DNA from 4 places in the Mesorhizobium sp. L2C066B000 genome. Region 1 is predicted to be linked to each of the others. Evidence: predicted binding sites of a transcription regulator. Region 1 holds the regulator's gene; each other region holds the start of a gene.
The links. Region 1 encodes PhoB, which activates phosphate uptake and scavenging genes when phosphate is short. Its sites were predicted from a motif close to TGTCATNNANCTGTCAT; they were not measured.
Positions count from the first base shown of each region.

Region 2: a site for PhoB is predicted at 2,365-2,381, ahead of X733_RS159975 (esterase-like activity of phytase family protein). Genes of this name have one in related genera too.
Region 3: a site for PhoB is predicted at 2,038-2,054, ahead of X733_RS139020 (RNA degradosome polyphosphate kinase). Genes of this name have one in related genera too.
Region 4: a site for PhoB is predicted at 1,705-1,721, ahead of X733_RS151385 (ceramide glucosyltransferase). Genes of this name have one in related genera too.

Region 1 covers NZ_AYWZ01000003.1:101,665-106,102, reverse strand. Annotated here, with positions in the region: gene X733_RS154635 (ROK family protein) at 208-1,443, shown strand; gene phoB (phosphate regulon transcriptional regulator PhoB) at 1,474-2,163, opposite strand; gene phoU (phosphate signaling complex protein PhoU) at 2,180-2,884, opposite strand; gene pstB (phosphate ABC transporter ATP-binding protein PstB) at 2,926-3,750, opposite strand; gene pstA (phosphate ABC transporter permease PstA) at 3,768-4,438, opposite strand, start outside.
Region 2 covers NZ_AYWZ01000001.1:1,285,511-1,289,948, forward strand. Annotated here, with positions in the region: gene X733_RS159980 (L,D-transpeptidase) at 1-714, shown strand, start outside; gene X733_RS159975 (esterase-like activity of phytase family protein) at 793-2,268, opposite strand; gene X733_RS159970 (LacI family DNA-binding transcriptional regulator) at 2,434-3,459, opposite strand; gene X733_RS159965 (Gfo/Idh/MocA family oxidoreductase) at 3,654-4,438, shown strand, end outside.
Region 3 covers NZ_AYWZ01000020.1:95,227-99,664, forward strand. Annotated here, with positions in the region: gene X733_RS139020 (RNA degradosome polyphosphate kinase) at 1-1,883, opposite strand, end outside; gene X733_RS139015 (zinc-finger domain-containing protein) at 2,117-2,362, shown strand; gene X733_RS139010 (FAD-dependent monooxygenase) at 2,382-3,620, shown strand; gene X733_RS139005 (TIGR02117 family protein) at 3,844-4,438, opposite strand, start outside.
Region 4 covers NZ_AYWZ01000005.1:56,735-61,172, reverse strand. Annotated here, with positions in the region: gene X733_RS151375 (Hsp33 family molecular chaperone) at 1-1,020, shown strand, start outside; gene apaG (Co2+/Mg2+ efflux protein ApaG) at 1,207-1,599, opposite strand; gene X733_RS151385 (ceramide glucosyltransferase) at 1,821-2,972, shown strand; gene X733_RS151390 (O-succinylhomoserine sulfhydrylase) at 2,984-4,174, opposite strand; SAM riboswitch at 4,232-4,309, opposite strand.

The DNA of each region.
Region 1 (4,438 bases):
GAGGCCCTATTTTTTCGAGCCTCGAAAAAATACTGGTTCAATGATAAGGCGCTGTCAACATCGATTCTGATGGATTCTGATGGCCTTGCCGAATTTTTTCGAGGTCCGCAATAAACAATGACAGGGCTGCCGGCGTCTGCCAATATTTGGCTGGTGCCGTCGAACGCCTTCACTATCATGAGGCGCGAGGAGGCCGGGAGGAAACAAATGTCGGTTGGAATCCGCCACGACGATCTGCGCCGTCGCAACCGTGCGATGGTGATTTCAGCCGTGCGCCGGGCCGGCCAGCCGTCGCGGACCGAGATTGCGGCGACTACCGGCCTCAGCCACTCGACCATATCGGCAATCTCGTCTGATCTGATTCAAGAAGGCATCCTGATTGAAGGCAAACCTGGCGAGACCGGCGCACTGAAACGCGGCCGGCCGCAGGTGGGCCTTGGTCTCAACCCGGAAGCGGCGGCGGTGATGACCGTCGTGCTGTCGCTCAATTTCCTGTCCGTCACCGTCATCGACTATGCCGGCCACGTCGTCGCCGAGGAACAGCGCCGGCTGGACACGCTGACCAAGCCGCGCGACGAGCTGATTGGCGAATGCGTAGCAATCGTCCGGCGGCGGCTTGAGGATCCCGACCTCGATGTCCAGAGCATCGCCCGCATTGCCATGGGCATCCAGGGCATCACCGATTCGCAGGCGCGCGCCATGCTGTGGTCGCCGATCACGCCACTGACCGACATTGCCTTCGCCGACATGTTGGAAGCGGAATTCGGCATTCCTGCCACCATGGAGAACGATTGCAACATGATGGCGGTGGCGCTGCAATGGCGCCAGCCCGAGCGCTACCGCGACAATTTTATCGCCATCCTCTTATCGCACGGCATCGGCATGGGCCTGGTGCTGAAAGGCGAACTGTTCACCGGCACCCATTCCTCGGGCGGCGAGTTCGGCCACATGATCCACCGTCCGGGCGGCGCGCTCTGCCGCTGCGGGCGGCGCGGCTGCGTCGAGGCCTATGCCGGAAACTACGCCATCTGGCGCAGCGCCAAAATGATGAGCGAAGATGCCGAGCCGGTCGATATCGGCGACGCTGATATGCGCGCACTCGCCGCGCGCGCCCGCGAAACCGATGGCCCGGAGCGCGAAGCCTATCGCAAGGCCGGTGAGGCGCTCGGCTTCGGCCTCGGCAGCCTGTTTGCGCTGATCGACCCGGCGCCTGTCGCCATGGTTGGCGTCAGCGCCGCCGCCTTCGACCTGATCGAGCCGGCATTGCGCGAAGCGATCGCCCAGACCGCCGGCGGCCAGCACTCGAAATCGATCTCCTTCGACACCGAGCCCAACGAGCTGCCGCTGATCCGCGAAGGCTGTGCCATGCGCGCGCTCGGCTTCGTCGATCAGGAGATTTTCGCGCCGGGCATTCAGGCCAAATCCGGCAAGCATGTCGCCTGAATGGCCGGCAACGGCGCGACGCGCAGCATCCTAGTCTTCCCTGATCGCGTAGCCGGCGCCGCGAATGGTACGGATGACATCCGGCATGCGGCCGTTGTTGACCGCTTTGCGTAAGCGCCCGACATGGACGTCGACGGTTCGCTCGTCGATGTAGATCGTCTCGCCCCAGACATTGTCGAGCAGCTGGCTGCGCGAGAACACGCGGCCGGGATGGCGCATCATGAATTCGAGCAGCCGGAACTCGGTCGGTCCGAGCCTGATCTCGCTCTTCTTGCGGTAGACACGGTGCGACTCGCGGTCGAGCACGATGTCGCCGACCTTGAGCACGCTGGACAGCACTTCCGGCTTGGCCCGGCGCAGCAGCGCCTTCACGCGCGCCATGAACTCCGGCGTCGAGAATGGCTTGACCAGATAGTCGTCGGCACCGGTGGACAGGCCGCGCACGCGATCGCTTTCCTCACCGCGCGCGGTCAGCATGATGATCGGCAGCCGCTCGGTTTCGGGCCGCACTCTAAGCCGCCGGCAGAGCTCGATGCCGGAAACAGCGGGCACCATCCAGTCGAGCACCAGGAGATCGGGCACGTTTTCCTGCAGGCGGATCTCGGCCTCGTCGCCGCGTGTCACCACCTCGACGTGATAGCCTTCGGATTCGAGGTTGTAGCGGAGGAGCACGCCTAGCGGCTCCTCGTCCTCCACGACCATGATGCGTGGCGCGATCATAGGCAGTTCACCCTCATCAGGCCGGCGTGGCCATCGCCGTCTCGTCCTGCTTCGGACGATTGGCGGGCAATTGCTGGCCGGTCAGCACATAATACGCATTTTCGGCGATGTTGGTGACATGATCGCCGATGCGCTCAAGATTCTTGGCGCAGAACAAGAGATGCGTGCAGGCGGTGATGTTGCGAGGGTCTTCCATCATGTAGGTCAAGAGCTCACGAAACACGGACGTGTATTTGACGTCGATGCGCTCGTCGTCATTCCTGAGTTTTGCAAGAGCTGCCGCATCGGTGGCGGCATATTCCTCGACGACGCCTTGCACCTGGATCAGCACCAGCTGCGCCATGGCATCGATGGAGTGCGAGAGGTCGCGCGGCGTGACGCTCAAGCCCACGGTGCCGACGCGTTTGGCGATGTTCTTGGCGAGATCGCCGATGCGCTCGAGGTCGCCGGCCATGCGGATCGAGCCGACCACGGCGCGCAGATCGTTGGCCATCGGCTGGCGCTTGGCGATCAGCGTGATGGCGCGGTCGTCCAGTTCGCGCTGGCGCGCATCCATGATGGCGTCGTCGGAAACGACACGCTGTGCCAGCGCATTGTCCGAATTGAGCAGCGCCCTGGTCGAGCCGCTGACCATCGAGCCTGCCAGATCGCCCATGTCGCGGATCAGCTTGCTGATCTGCCCGAGCTCTTCATCGAAGGAGGCGACGGTATGTTCACCCATGATCTTGGTCCTCGTGCCTGAAAATTCACCCGCCGGACGGCTCAGCCGAAGCGGCCGGTAATGTAGTCCTGGGTGCGCTTGTCGTCGGGGTTGGTGAACATCTTGTCGGTGGCGCCCTCCTCGACGAGATAGCCGAGATGGAACATCGCTGTACGCTGCGACACGCGCGCCGCCTGCTGCATCGAGTGGGTGACGATGACGATCGTGTAGTTCTGGCGCAGTTCGTCGATCAGCTCCTCGACACGGGCGGTGGCGATCGGATCGAGCGCCGAGCAGGGCTCGTCCATCAGGATCACCTCCGGCGACACGGCGATGGCGCGCGCGATGCACAGGCGCTGCTGCTGGCCGCCGGACAGGCCGGTGCCGGGCTCCTGCAGGCGGTCCTTGACCTCGTTCCAGATCGCAGCCTTCTTCAGGCTCTGCTCGACGATCTGGTCCATGTCGGACTTGCGCTTGGCCAGCCCATGGATGCGCGGGCCGTAGGCGACGTTCTCGTAGATCGACTTCGGGAACGGGTTGGGTTTCTGGAACACCATGCCGACGCGGGCGCGCAGTTCGACGACATCGATGTTCTTGTCGTAGATGTCGTCTTCATCGAGCGTGATCTTGCCGGTCACCCGCGCCGAATCGATGGTGTCGTTCATGCGGTTGAGGCAGCGCAGGAAGGTCGACTTGCCGCAGCCGGACGGGCCGATCAGCGCCGTCACCTGGTTCTGGCGGACGTCTAGATTGACGTCGAACAACGCCTGCTTCTCGCCGTAGAAGACGCCGACCTTGTCGCCGCGCATCTTGATGACTTCGTTCGACTTGGCGTTCATTTTGTCGCCCACTGCATTCTCAAGGGACTGTTCGGTCATGATGTTCATACCAAATTGCCTTTTTTCTACCAGCGCCGCTCGAACCGGCGCCGAAGCACGATCGCGGTGATGTTCATGGCCATGAGGAAGACGAGCAGGATGATGATGGCGCCGGACATGCGCTCGACAAAAGCGCGCTCAGCCTCGTTTGCCCACATGTAGATCTGCACCGGCAGCGCGGTCGCCGGATCGAAAGGCGTCGTCGGATAATCGGCGACGAAAGCGACCATGCCGATCAAGAGCAGCGGTGCTGTCTCGCCGAGCGCACGCGCCAGGCCGATGATGGTGCCGGTAAGGATGCCTGGGGCGGCAAGCGGCAGGATGTGGTGGAACACCATCTGCATCTTGGAGGCGCCGAGCCCGAGCGCTGCCGAGCGGATCGACGGCGGCACCGCGGCAAGGGCGGCGCGCGTCGCGATGATGATGGTCGGCAGCGTCATCAAGGTCAGCACCAGGCCGCCGACGAAGGAAGCCGAGCGCGGCATGCCGAGGAAGTTGATGAACACGGCAAGGCCAAGCAGACCGAAGACGATCGACGGCACCGCCGCGAGATTGTTGATGTTGACTTCGATCAGGTCCGTAAAGCGGTTCTTCTTGGCGAACTCCTCGAGATAGATCGAGGCGGCGACGCCGATCGGCAGCGCCAGCAAAAGCACGATCACCATCATGTAGAACGAACCGATGATGGCCACGCCCA
Region 2 (4,438 bases), on a different contig from region 1:
GCACTTTCGGCCTGCACAACCACTGATGTGGCAGTACCGCCGACGCCGGCGCCGGCACCCGCACCCGAGCCCGCTTTCGGCGATGCCGCCACCATGTATTCGGCGCGCGTCGATGAGGGCTTTTCATTGCCGGCAATCCCCGTGGCCAAGCTCGATCCGAAGTTCGTGCGCCAGATCGTGGACGATCCGACCGGCGAAAAACCCGGCACGATCGTCGTCGATACATCCGAGCATTTTCTCTATCTGGTGCGCGACGGCGGCAAGGCAATGCGCTATGGCGTCAGCCTCGGCAAGGCCGGGTTTGGCTGGACCGGCAGCGCCGTGATCCAGGCGCGCAAGAAATGGCCGGTGTGGACGCCGCCGCCGGAAATGATCCAGCGCCGGCCGGAACTGGCGAAATATAAGGACGGCATGCCGCCGGGACCGCAGAGCCCGCTCGGCGCGCGTGCGCTCTATCTGTTCCGCGACGGCAAGGACACGATGTACCGGCTGCACGGCACGCCGGAATGGGATTCCATCGGCAAGAACGCGTCGTCGGGCTGCGTGCGCTTCATGAACCAGGACATCATCGACCTCTACAGCCGGGTCAACGGCGTAGCCCAGGTCTATGTGCGCCCGAACCTGTCGGCCGCGGGCAAGATCATGGCTGTGTCGAGCCGGACCGCCGAGCCGATCGATGCCGGCGTGCCAAGGGATGCGGAGATTTTGAAATAGGTGCCTTCACGGCATCGCTGATCGCCGACAGACGGTTAGAGGCGGACGCGCCGGGCGCGTCCGCCTTTCCGTATACGGCTACTTGTTGGCGAGGCCCGGAAGCGTGACCTGATAGACCAGGAACATGGTGTCGACATCGGCGCCGTCGTCGGCCTTGTAGGGCGCGCCGACCTGAAAACCGTCTTGGGTGAGAAAATCGTTATCGTTGCCGACGAACAGGAAATAGTCGTCGGGCAGCGCCGGATCGAGCAGGCTGACCACAGACATTGCTTCCCACTTCTCCGAGAGATTGTTCTTGTCGTTCGGCTTGCCGTCATGCAGGCCGAAACGGCCGAGTTCCTTGTTGTCGTTGATGTCGATGAACGGCGTCAGCTTGGCCGGCGTCACCGAGGGGTCGAGCACGCCCTTGGGCGCCAGCGGCTTGTCGGCGGCATCGAAGGCGCCGCCGGCAATGTCGGTGGCGCCAGAGACGTCGACGACGAAAATCTGGCGCAGCAGCGAAGTATCGCCCTTCACCCCCTGGCCGTTTCCGCTGTCGCGCGCCAGCATCAGGAAGGTCTTGTCGGACAGCGCCACGATTTCGCTCTGCGCGGCGACCTTGGTCTTGTCCTTGGCGTCCTTGAACACCGGCAGCGGCACGGCATATTCATGCACCAGCTTGAGATGGGCCGGGTCGGAGGCGTCGTAGACCAGCGCGCGGGTGTTCTGGCGCGTCGCGGGCGAATCGCCGCCATCCTGGCGGGGCGCCGACTGCAGCACAGTGATCAGCGACTTGCCGTCCGGCGTCAGCGCCATGCCTTCGAGGCCTTGATTGTTCTGGCGGCCGGTTTCGGGATCCTTCGGATCGGGTTCGGCTGCACCGGGGCCCGGATTGTCGGAGGCGAAGTTCGGCGCGCCCTTGCGCATCGGCACCAAAGCGGCGGGCGGCTGCGTTGCCGACAACAGATGGCCGTCGGCCGAGAAGCGGTAGATGTTGGGGCCGTATTCGTCAGAGATGAACATGGTGCCGTCGGGCAGCCGCGCGATCGCCTCATTGTCGAGCGCCAGCTTGCCATTGGCCTCGGGCAGGATCGGCAGGTCGCCATTGGCCGCGCGCACGCCGTTGAGCGGATCGAGGCCGGTGGCGTCTGCGCCCTTGTCGTCGGTGAGCAGCAGCGAATCGGCTAGCGTCGCCTTGACGCCGGTCCGTTCCTGGCCGACGGCGGGCGTGGCGCCCAGTGCGGTCGGCGTGAACTCGATGCGAATAGTGTTGAGCCGCGGCCGGTAGTCGGTGGTGCCGACGACATTGTAGCCGCGATCCGGCAGCAGCCACAGCGAACCCTTGTAGCCATCCGCGCCATGGGTCCAGCTTGCGGCGTCGATCGACATGCCGGAGCCGGAGCCGAAGGTCTCGCCGAACTTGTCCTTCTGATCGGCCGGAATGCGGCCGACGCCGACCAGGCCCTTGTTGACGAAGCCGCCAACGGTGGCGGTGCTGTCGGCAAGAGCAGGGGTCAGGGCGGTAAACAGCGCCAGCGCGGCGCCGAGCGACACGGTTCGGTGCGAGATTTTCATGGAGATCCTCTTTGTGACAAGCCTTGAGCGGCGCAAAGGGGCCACCGCATCGCATCGACGATGTCGCCCTCTCGCAAAGCGGTCTAGGACGCGAACATGATACTTGCGTGACAGAGCGGGCCTCTCCCTTCTCCCCTTCTTGTGGGAGAAGGGAAGGACGCACTATCAATCGCTGTCGCGGGCGATCAGCTCCAGCGGCCAGACTTCGCGGATGATGCGCGCGCCTTCGGGACCGGCAAAGGCCGGAAGCGAGGCCAGCAGCATCTCGGCCAGACGCCGGCCCATGGGCTCCAGCGACGGACGGAAGGCGGTCAGCGCCGGCGAGAAATAACGGCAGAGCGGCGTGTCGACGATGACGATCACCGCGATGTCGTGGCCGGGCCTGATGCCCATCTCGGCCAGTGCCTTGCAGCCGCCGAGCGCCATTGCGTCATTGTTGAAGATGATGGCTGTGGGCCGGTCCTTGGAGAGCATCACGCGCGGCGTCACCTGGTAGCCGCCTGCCTCGTTGATGAAGCCGTCGGCGATCAGGCCGGGGTCGACTTCGATGCCATGCCGCTCCAGCGCCTTGCGGTAGCCGTCGAGGAACAGGTAGCCGAAGTTGAGATCAAGCGAAGGGCGGATGGCGGCAATGCGGCGATGGCCGCGCGCGACCAGCCGGTCGACGGCTTCATCACCCGCCCTCTCGAAATCTATATCGAGCGAAGGATAGGTGTCGTCGCCGGATTGACTTCGGCCAAGCGTGGCGAAGGGAAAGCCGGCCTTGCTGAGATAGTCAATCCGATCGTCTTCCCGCCGTGTATTGGCCAACACGACCGCGTCGGCCCGGCGCGTCTCAACCACGCGGCGCAGCCTCTCCTGCTGATATTGACCGGGCTCACCCATGACGACCATCAAATCCAGGCCATACTCGGCAAGCCGGCCCTGCAGACCGATCAGGAACGGGATGAAGAACGGTTCGCCATATTGCTGGTCGCCCGGATGCGGCTGCAGCATGAAGGCGATCGAATGGGTGGTGCCTTGCCGCAGGCTGCGGCCGGACTGGTTGGGCGAATAGTTCAATTGCTTGGCGGCGGCGAGCACGCGCTGGCGGGTGTCGGCATTGACGTCGGCGCGGCCGTTCAACGCCCGCGACACGGTGCCGATCGAAATGTTCAGGTGACGCGCGAGGTCATGGATGCTGGACGCCAAGGACAGTTCTCCCCCTGTCTTGGCTAGCACCGGCTGCCGCCCAGGCCAAGGCTTCGGGATGATTTTCGCTGGCAGCCGATTGACATTCTACGCCATCGGGTGTGTTCTCGTAAACGTTTACGGAAAAACGTTTACGGTGATGCCGGAAATGCCGTGACATTCGGTCTGGAGGGACCGGACGGGAGGAATGCCGGATGATGAATGCCGTCCTCGTCGGCTGTGGTGCGATGAGCAAGGCCTGGCTCGATGCCGCGAGGCAGATCGACGGGCTCGCCATTGTCGGCCTGGTCGATCTCGACGCCGAACGGGCGCGGGCGAGGGCACGCGAATACGGGCTCGATAGCGCCGTCATCGGCACCAGCCTCGATCAGGTCCTCGACCAGACCAATCCGCAAGCGGTGTTCGACGTCGTGGTTCCCGCCGCCCGCCGAGACGTCGCCTTTTCCGCCTTTGCCCATCATTGCCATCTGCTCACCGAAAAGCCGCTCGCCGATACTCCGGAAAATGCCCGCGCCATTGTCGACGCGGCGCGCCAGGCAGGGCGCGTTCATGCCGTGGTGCAGAACCGCCGCTACGTCGCCAATGTCCGGCGCATAAGGCGCTTTCTCGACTCCGGCGCCATCGGCAAGCCAACCAGCATCCATGCCGACTTCTTCGTCGCGCCGCATTTCGGCGGCTTTCGCGAGGAGATGGCGCATGTGCTCTTGCTCGATATGGCGATCCACACATTCGACGCCGCCCGCTACATGGTCGCAGGCGATCCCGCCGGTGTTTTTTGCCAGGAATGGGAGCCGGCCAATTCCTGGTACCGGCAGGGTTCCTCGGCCAGCGCTATCTTCGATCTCGGTGGCGGCAAGCGGTTCACCTATGCAGGCTCTTGGTGCGCGGCGGGCTTCCGCACCAGTTGGGAGAGCACATGGCGCATCGTCGCCGAGCACGGCAGCCTGGTCTGGGACGGCGAGGACGGGCTGAAGGCCGA
Region 3 (4,438 bases), on a different contig from region 1:
GCGATGTAGACGATCGCCTCGTCCGACGGCAGGCCATGGCCGTTGCCGAAGCAGTAGATGCGGCTGTGTTCGAGGAAGCGGCCGACGATCGACTTGACCCTGATGTTTTCCGACAGGCCGGGCACCTGCGGCCGCAGGCAGCAGATGCCGCGCACGACGAGATCGATCTCGACGCCGGCATGGCTGGCGTCATAGAGCGCGTCGATGATGTTGGGATCGACGAGCGCGTTCATCTTCATCCAGATGCGCGCCGGACGGCCAGCCAGCGCGTAGGCGACCTCGTCGGCAATGTGCTTGAGGATACGGCTGCGCAGCGTAAACGGCGAGATGGCGATCCGCATCTCATCGGTCGGCTCGGCATAGCCGGTGATGAAGTTGAACAGCTGGGCGACATCGCGCGCGATCGTCGGATCGGTGGTGAAGAAGGACAGGTCGGTGTAGATGCGCGCGGTCACCGGATGGTAGTTGCCGGTGCCGAGATGCACATAGTTGCGCAGCTTGCCGTCCTCGCGCCGCACTACTAGCGACATTTTCGCATGGGTTTTGAGTTCGAGGAAGCCGAACACGACCTGAACGCCGGCGCGTTCGAGGTCGCGCGCCCAGCGGATGTTGGCTTCCTCGTCGAAGCGCGCCTTGAGCTCGACCAGGGCGGTTACCGACTTGCCGGCCTCGGCCGCGTCGACCAAGGCGCGCACGATCGGGCTGTCGTTGGAGGTGCGGTAGAGCGTCTGCTTGATCGCCACCACCTCGGGGTCGGCCATCGCCTGGCGCAGGAATTGGACCACCACGTCGAAGGATTCATAGGGGTGGTGGACGACGATGTCCTTCTCGCGGATGGCCGCGAAACAGTCGCCGCCATGCTCGCGGATGCGCTCGGGAAAGCGTGGATTGTAGGGGGTGAACTTCAGGTCGTCGCGTGGCACGGCGACGATCTCGGAAATCTGGCTGAGCGCCAGCGGGCCGGTCAGAACGCTGATGCGGCTCGAAGAGACGCCAAGCTCGCCGGCGACGAACTCGCGCAATTCGCCGGGCATCGACTTGTCGAATTCGATGCGGATGACCGAACCGCGGCGGCGCCGCTTCAGCGCCGTCTCGAACAGGCGCACGAGATCTTCCGACTCTTCCTCGACCTCGATATCGCTGTCCCGGATGATGCGGAAGGTGCCGGAACCCTTGACCTCATAGCCGGGGAACAGCTTGCCGATATAGAGGCCGACAGCCTCCTCCAACGGAATGAAGCGAACGTGCTGCTTGCGGTCGGGCAGACGGATGAAGCGCTTCAGCGCCACCGGCAGGCGCAGAAGCGCGCTCATCTCCTCGCCATTCTTGCGATGGCGCAATTGCAGCGCCATCGAGAAGCCGAGATTGGGAATGAACGGAAACGGATGCGCCGGGTCGATCGACAGTGGAGTCAGCACCGGGAAAACCTGGTCCTGGAAATGGTCTTCCAGCCAGACTTTTTCATCCTTGGTCAGTGCATCGCGGGTGATGCTCTCAATGCCTTCCTTGTTGAGCAGCAACATCAGCGACGAAAGGCTATTCTGCTGGTCCTCCTGCAGCCGCTCGACCTCGCGCAGCAATTGTTCCAGCTGCTGCTCCGGAGTCCGGCCGTCGGGGCTCTTGAGCGCAATGCCTTCGCGCACCTGGCCCGCAAGGCCGGCGACGCGGACCATGAAGAATTCATCGAGATTGGCGGCCGAAATCGACAGGAAACGGACGCGTTCGAGCAGCGGATGGTGCTCGTTCTGCGATTCCTCGAGCACACGCCGGTTGAACTGCAGCCAGGAGAACTCACGGTTGACGAACCTATCGGGGTTGCCGCCCTCGGGGCTCGCCACCTCGACATTGATGAATTCGCTCTGCACCGGCTTCAGTTCGTTCATGGTTCCTGCTCTTCCCCGCCAACCGTCCCTTGGAGCGCCGCTGGACGTGCCATGCCTCTAACACGCTTTTGTGACGCATGACCCTTCGGCGAAAACCATTCCGATTTCAGGGACATGCACTTAACCGGCTCACCGTATCCTCTGACAGGCTTTTGCGACAGTTTCATTTCATCGATCTTGCAAACAGGCCTGTTATGTTCCAGATGCTTTTCGACGAGATCAAGGAGACGACGATGGCAGGCGGTTCCATTCCCCACTTCCAGAACGATGCGGGCCATCCGGCAATCGACATCGGCGTCAAGGAATTTATGTGCACCGGCGCCAACCCGCCCTTCGACCACCCACATGTGTTTCTCGACATGGGCGACGACGATGAAAAGGTCTGCCCCTATTGCTCGACGCTCTACCGCTATTCGGCGAAGCTGAGGGCGACTGAAACGCTGCCGGGTGGTTGCCTTTATATCGACCAGGCCGCCTGATCCTTCCGCGACAAGCCCGATGGAGGACATCAGGTCCCGGCAGGTCATAATCGCCGGGGCCGGCATCGCCGGGCTGACCGCTGCCCTTGCCTTCGCCGGACGGGGTTATCCGGTAAAGCTTATCGAACAGGCACAGCACCTAGAAGCGGCCGGCGCCGGCATCCAGCTTTCGCCCAACGCAACACGCATTCTTGGAAAACTCGGCGTGCTCGACCGGCTGCTGCCCGCAGCGTTGCGGCCGGAAGCGGTCGTGCTCAAGGACGCCGGGACGCTGCGCGGACTGGCGCGGGTACCGCTTGGGCAAGCCGCCGAAGCGCGCTGGCAGGCGCCTTATCTCGTCGCTCACCGCGCCGATCTGCAGGCAGCGCTGCTGGCGCAAATGGCCGAACGGCCGGAGATTGAGCTCATCACCGGCGCCCGCGTGACCGGCATCGTCAAAGACGCGCAATATGTCGCCGTGACCGCCGAAGTGGACGGCCGCGAGATCGAGGCACGCGGCAAACTGCTGGTCGGCGCCGACGGCGTCTGGTCGGCAGTCAGGGCGCAACTCGCAGGCGAGGACTTCGTCAAAAGCCGTTTTTCGGGCGAACTCGCCTGGCGAGTCACGATCGCGGCCGAGAGCGCCGCCGGCGAAGCCTTTGTCGCGATCGGCGCCGCCGACTGCGTCACCACGTTCCTGCATCCAGGCTTCCACATGGTCGCCTATCCCGTCAGCAAAGGCCGGGCCTTCAATCTCGCCGCCTTCACCAAGGGCGAGCGCATGGCGGAAGGTTGGTCAGGCCATGCCGATCCCGCGATCCTCACGGCTGCCCTGCGCGGCACCGCGCCGGGCCTGACGAAGCTTGTGGCACTGGCCGGCCCGTGGACGGCCTTTCCGATCCACACCGTCGAACAGAAGCGGTGGACGAGCCCGCAGGGCATCGCGCTGATCGGCGACGCTGCGCATGCGATGACGCCGTTTGCCGCACAGGGCGCCGCGATGGCGATCGAAGATGCCATCACGCTTGCCGACGCTATCGCCGATTTCCCTGGCGATCTGCCCAGAAGTTTTCAAATCTGGGAAAATCTTCGGCGGCCGCGTGTCGCCAAGGCCGCGCGTCGTGGGGCCGTAAACCGCCTCGCCTGGCATGCTGCCGGCCCGGTGGCGATCGCCCGCAATCTGTTCCTGGCCATGCGCTCGCCCGACAAGCTCGCCGCCGACCTCGACTGGCTCTATGGATGGCGAGCGGACACTCGGCAGTCTAGATCGTCGACGTAGCGATCCTTCCCACCCCCCTCTGTCCTGCCGGACATCTCCCCCGCAAGGGGGGAGATTGGATGTCGCCGTCGCCGTCGCCAAAATCGCCGGCGTTGCAGCAGGAGCGCCGCGGGCAAAACGGCTGATCTCCCCCCTTGCGGGGGAGATGGCCGGCAGGCCAGAGGGGGGTGCTGTCCCGCTGGCTTCAAAAGATCCAACACTGTCGCGGTGCGATGAAGGACTGCTAGTTATAAAACCGCATCGACAAGCCCAGCGAGGCCGGCAGCGGGTTCCACCAGCCGGTGCGCAGGCCGGCGGTGCGCAGGCCGGCGGCTGTCCAGGTGTTACAGCCGACAAGCGCGTTGAAATGGCCGTTCGCCTCGAAGAAGCGGTCGAAGCTGGAATAGGCGGCGTTCTCGATGACGACCGGACCATGCGGCCCTTGCTGGAAACTCGCGTCGATATAGTCGAGCAGCGCTGCAAAACGTTCCTCATCGATGTCGAAACCGGTGACAGCAGGGTGCGGCTCGGCGATGGCCCCGGCGATATCGACATGCATGACCGAGGCGTCCAGTGTCAGCGCCTTGAGGACGGGCACTGCTTTCAGCTGCGACCAGCTCGGCGTCTCCAGATAGAAGGCCCGGCCGCCCCAGCCAAAGACGATGTAGCTCACTTCCGGGGCGTCGACAGGGATGCCGGCAGCGACCAGGAAATGGAAGCGCCGGCGCACCTCGTCATCGACGGGAATGGCGATGTCGGTGTGGATCGGATTCTCCAGCACCAGAATATGGCGCGTGCCCTCACCCGCCGCTGACGCCGGCCACAGCGGACGCGGCACC
Region 4 (4,438 bases), on a different contig from region 1:
TGGAGCTTTGTCATGTTGGAAACGCATCAAGTGACTGAACATCACCCCAAACTCGGCGAGTTTGGCTATGCCGGCGACGATCATGTCGTGCCCTTCGAGGTAGGCCCGCTCGACGTGCGCGGCCGCACCGTGCAACTCGGGCCGATGCTCGACGCCATCCTCAACCGTCACGACTATCCCGAGCCGGTCGCCCGCCTGCTGGCGGAAGCCTGTGTGCTGACGGTGCTGCTCGGCACTTCGCTCAAATTTGAAGGCAAGTTCATCCTGCAGACCCGCACCGACGGGCCTGTCGACATGCTGGTCGCGGATTTCTCCACGCCCTCGGCATTGCGCGCCTATGCGCGCTTCGATGCCGACCGGCTGGAGGCCCTGGTGGCCGCAGGCCAGACCTCGCAGCAGACGCTGCTGGGCAGCGGCGTTTTGGCGCTGACCATCGACCAGGGCGCGCACACGCAGCGCTATCAGGGCATCGTCCAGCTCGACGGCGAGACGCTGGAAGACGCCGCGCGCACCTATTTCCGCCAGTCGGAGCAGATCCCGACCGACCTCCGGCTGTCGGTGGCCAAGCTGCTGACGCCCGGCCCCGGCGGTGCGCGCGAGCAGTGGCGCGCCGGCGGTATCCTGGCGCAGTTCCTGCCGCAGTCACCCGAGCGCATGCGCGTGCCGGACATTTCGGGCGGCGACGGCGATCCGCGTGACGTGACGCAGGAGCCGGCCGACAATTCGTGGCGCGAGCTGGTGGCGCTGCTCGGCACCATCGAGCCGACCGAGCTGATCGACCCGACCATCGGCGCCGAGCGGCTGCTCTACAGGCTGTTCCACGAACATGGCGTGCGCGTCTTCGGCGGCGTGCCGGTCGCCGACCAATGTTCATGCTCAAGGGACAAGATACGCGGCATCCTCGAGGGGTTTTCCGCGCAGGAGATCAAGGACAGCACCGAAGATGGCGGCATCCACGTCGCCTGCGAGTTCTGCTCGAAGCAGTACGACTTCGACCCGGCGGAGTTTGCAGCTCAGTAGCATCTCTTCCTTCTCCCCGTTCACGGGGAGAAGGTGCCCGAAGGGCGGATGAGGGGCAGCGCTAACTTTGGTGAATGGCCGCGCATAGCCTACGTCATGTGCGTGGAAGATAACCTCATGAGTCCGGCGGCGCCCCTCATTGCACTGCCGGGCATTTCTCCCCGTATAGAGATGGGGAGAAAACCCCTAATTCACCGTCCGCCGCGTCCCCGGCAGATCCAGCGAAAACGCGGGAATAGCGACGTCGAACGTCTCGCCCTTTTTGTTGCGCATGGTGTAGTGGCCGACCATGATGCCGGAGGGCGTCGAGAGCGGGCAGCCTGACGTGTATTGATAGCTGTCGCCCGGATTGAGCTCAGGCTGGTCGCCGACCACGCCGGCGCCGCGCACTTCCTCGATCCGGCCGCTGCCGTCGGTGATGTGCCAGTAACGCGACATAAGCTGCACGAAATCGTCCGACTGGTTGTCGATCGTCACCTGGTAGCCCCAGACATAACGGTTCTCCGCCGGGTCCGAGCGGTCCTCCAGGTAGAACGGTCTGACCTGCACTTCGATGTTGCGCGTGACGGCGCGATACATGGGCTGCTCCGGTTGCGCGGCAAGGAACATTTGTCGCGCTATGCGGTTTGATACGCGCACAACGGCATGTCCTGCCAGCCTCAAAGCGGAGGTGCCGACAAACAATGTCATTTAAGTGACACATGACAGTGTTGGTGTGCGCAAACCTTGCCGGCGACTCAAGGCCCATCTGTCGACTGACAAAGCAGCCGCGAGCGGCCTTTCCGGAGTGACCAGATCTCATGGAACCAGCTCTCACAGCCGCCTTCGCTTCCTCCGCTTTGCTTCTTTCCAATCTCGCCAGCATCCTGCTTGCTTCGTCGAAACTGCAAGCGCGTCGCCTTATCCCTCCGCCGTCCGACGAGCAGCCACCGGTCTCGATCGTCGTGCCGTCGCGCGGCGTGGAGCCGTTCACACAAGAGACGCTGCAGCGAGCCTTCTCGCTCGACTGGCCGCGCTACGAACTGATCTTCTGCGTCGCTCACGCCGACGATCCCGTCGTCAAACTGATAAACAGGGCGATCGTCCTGTTTCCCAACGTGCCGGCCCGGCTGCTGATCGGCGACGACCGCGTCAGCAGCAACCCGAAGCTCAACAACTGCGTCAAGGGCTGGGAAGCGGCGCGCAATCATTGGGTCATTCTGGCGGATTCCAACGTGCTGATGCCTAGGGATTACGTCCAGCACCTGATGGCGGCCTGGGGGACCAATACCGGGACTATCTGCTCGACGCCGATCGGCTCGCGGCCGGATGGCTTCTGGGCCGAGGTCGAATGCGCGTTCCTCAACACGCTGCAGGCGCGCTGGCAATATGCCGGCGAGGCGCTTGGCCTCGGCTTTGCCCAGGGCAAGAGCATGCTGTGGAACAAGCCGATGCTCGATACCAATGGCGGTATCCGCGCGCTGGCCGCCGAGATCGCCGAGGATGCTGCTGCAACCAAGCTGGTCAACGGACTGGGCCTGCGCGTCAATCTCGTTGCCTCGCCTTTCGAGCAACCACTGGGGCAGCGCCGACTTGCCGACATCTGGTCGCGTCAGGCGCGCTGGGCGCGGTTGCGCCGCGTCACTTTCCCGCTGTTTTTCGCACCCGAGATCCTGACCGGCGTCGCCGTGCCGTTGGCGTTGGCGCTGGTGGCGGCAGCAAGTGCCGGCGTCAGCCTGCCGGCCACGGTGTTGGCCGTGCTGGCGGCGGCCTACATTCCCGAATGCGCGCTGGCCGCGGCCAAGGGCTGGCACCTGTCGCTGCGCATGGTCCCGGCGATGATGGTGCGCGACATGATGCTTCCCGCCATCTGGGCGCGCGGCTGGCTGAGCGGCGCCGTCGACTGGCGCGGCAACATCATGACCATCGGCACCAAGACGGCCGAACTGGAAGAGGTTTCGTCGGGAGCGTGACGCCTCGCGGCCTATCCGGCTGCCTTCAGCGCCTGCGCAACGTCCTCCAGCAGATCGTCCGTATCCTCAAGACCGACCGACAGCCTGAGCGTTCCCGGCCCGATGCCAAGCTCGGCGCGAGCTTCGTCGCTGAGGTTCTTGTGGGTGGTGGTCGCCGGATGGGTGATCAGGCTCTTGGCGTCGCCGAGATTGTTGGAGATCAGCACGATGTCGAGCGCGTTCTGCAAGGCGAAGGCCGCCTGCTTGCCGCCCTTGACGTCGAGGCAGATTAGCGTCGATCCGCCTGTCATCTGCTTCTTGACGATGTCGGCCTGCGGGTGGTCGGCGCGGCCGGGATAGATGATGCGGGCGATTTCCGGCCGTCCTGCCAGGAAATCCGCGATCTTGGCCGCGCTTTCAGTCTGCTGGCGCACCCGAACTGGCAGCGTCTCCAGGCCCTTGAGCAGCGTCCAGGCGTTGAACGGCGACAGGCTCGGGCCGGTGTGGCGGAAATAGTCGTGCAAATTCTCGTCGATCCATTTCTTGTCCGACAGGATGATGCCGCCGAGACAGCGTCCCTGGCCGTCAATGTGCTTGGTCGCGGAGTAGACGACGATATGGGCGCCGAGGTGCAAGGGCTTCTGCTGCAAGGGCGTGGCGAAGACATTGTCGACGATCAGCCTGGCGCCGATCGAGGTGGCGAGCGCCGCCACCGCTGCGATGTCGACCACTTCCAGCGTCGGATTGGTCGGGCTTTCCAGGAAGAACAGTTTCGTGTTCGGCCGCACCGCCTTTTCCCAGTTGGCGATGTCGGTGCCGTCGACCAGCGTTGCCTCGATGCCGTATTTCGGCGCCAGCGTCTCCACCACCCAGCGGCAGGAGCCGAACAGCGCGCGCGCCGCAACGATATGGTCGCCGGCCTTGGCGCTGCACAGGAGCGCTGCCGTCACCGCCGCCATGCCGGACGCCGTGGCGCGCGCATCTTCGGCACCCTCCAGCGCGCACATGCGCTTTTCGAACATGTCGACGGTAGGGTTGGCATAGCGCGAATAGATGAAGCCCGGCTCCTCGCCCTTGAAACGGGCCTCGGCAGCCTGCGCCGTCTCGTAGACATAGCCTTGGGTGAGGTACATCGCTTCGGACGTCTCGCCGAACTGGGAACGCAGCGTTCCCCCGTGCACGAGTGCGGTCTGAGGTTTCCAGTTACGCTTCTTGGTGCTCATCGCTTTTGTTCCAGACACAAAAAAACCGGCCGCGAAAGTCGCAACCGGTCCATATGGCCTTGCGGCCCGACGGTCCTTTAGCGACTTGTTTAACGTGGCTGCAAGCCGACCGGCCAAATCACCACGGGATAACGACCCTTTAGACCTCACCTGCGCTTGCGTCAATTGCCGGCTTCATTAAGAGGTTTGTACCAGGCAGGTTCCGCAATAATATCCAGCGGTTTTGCGGCAAGAACCTGCCACAAAGAGACCGACCTTGGAGCG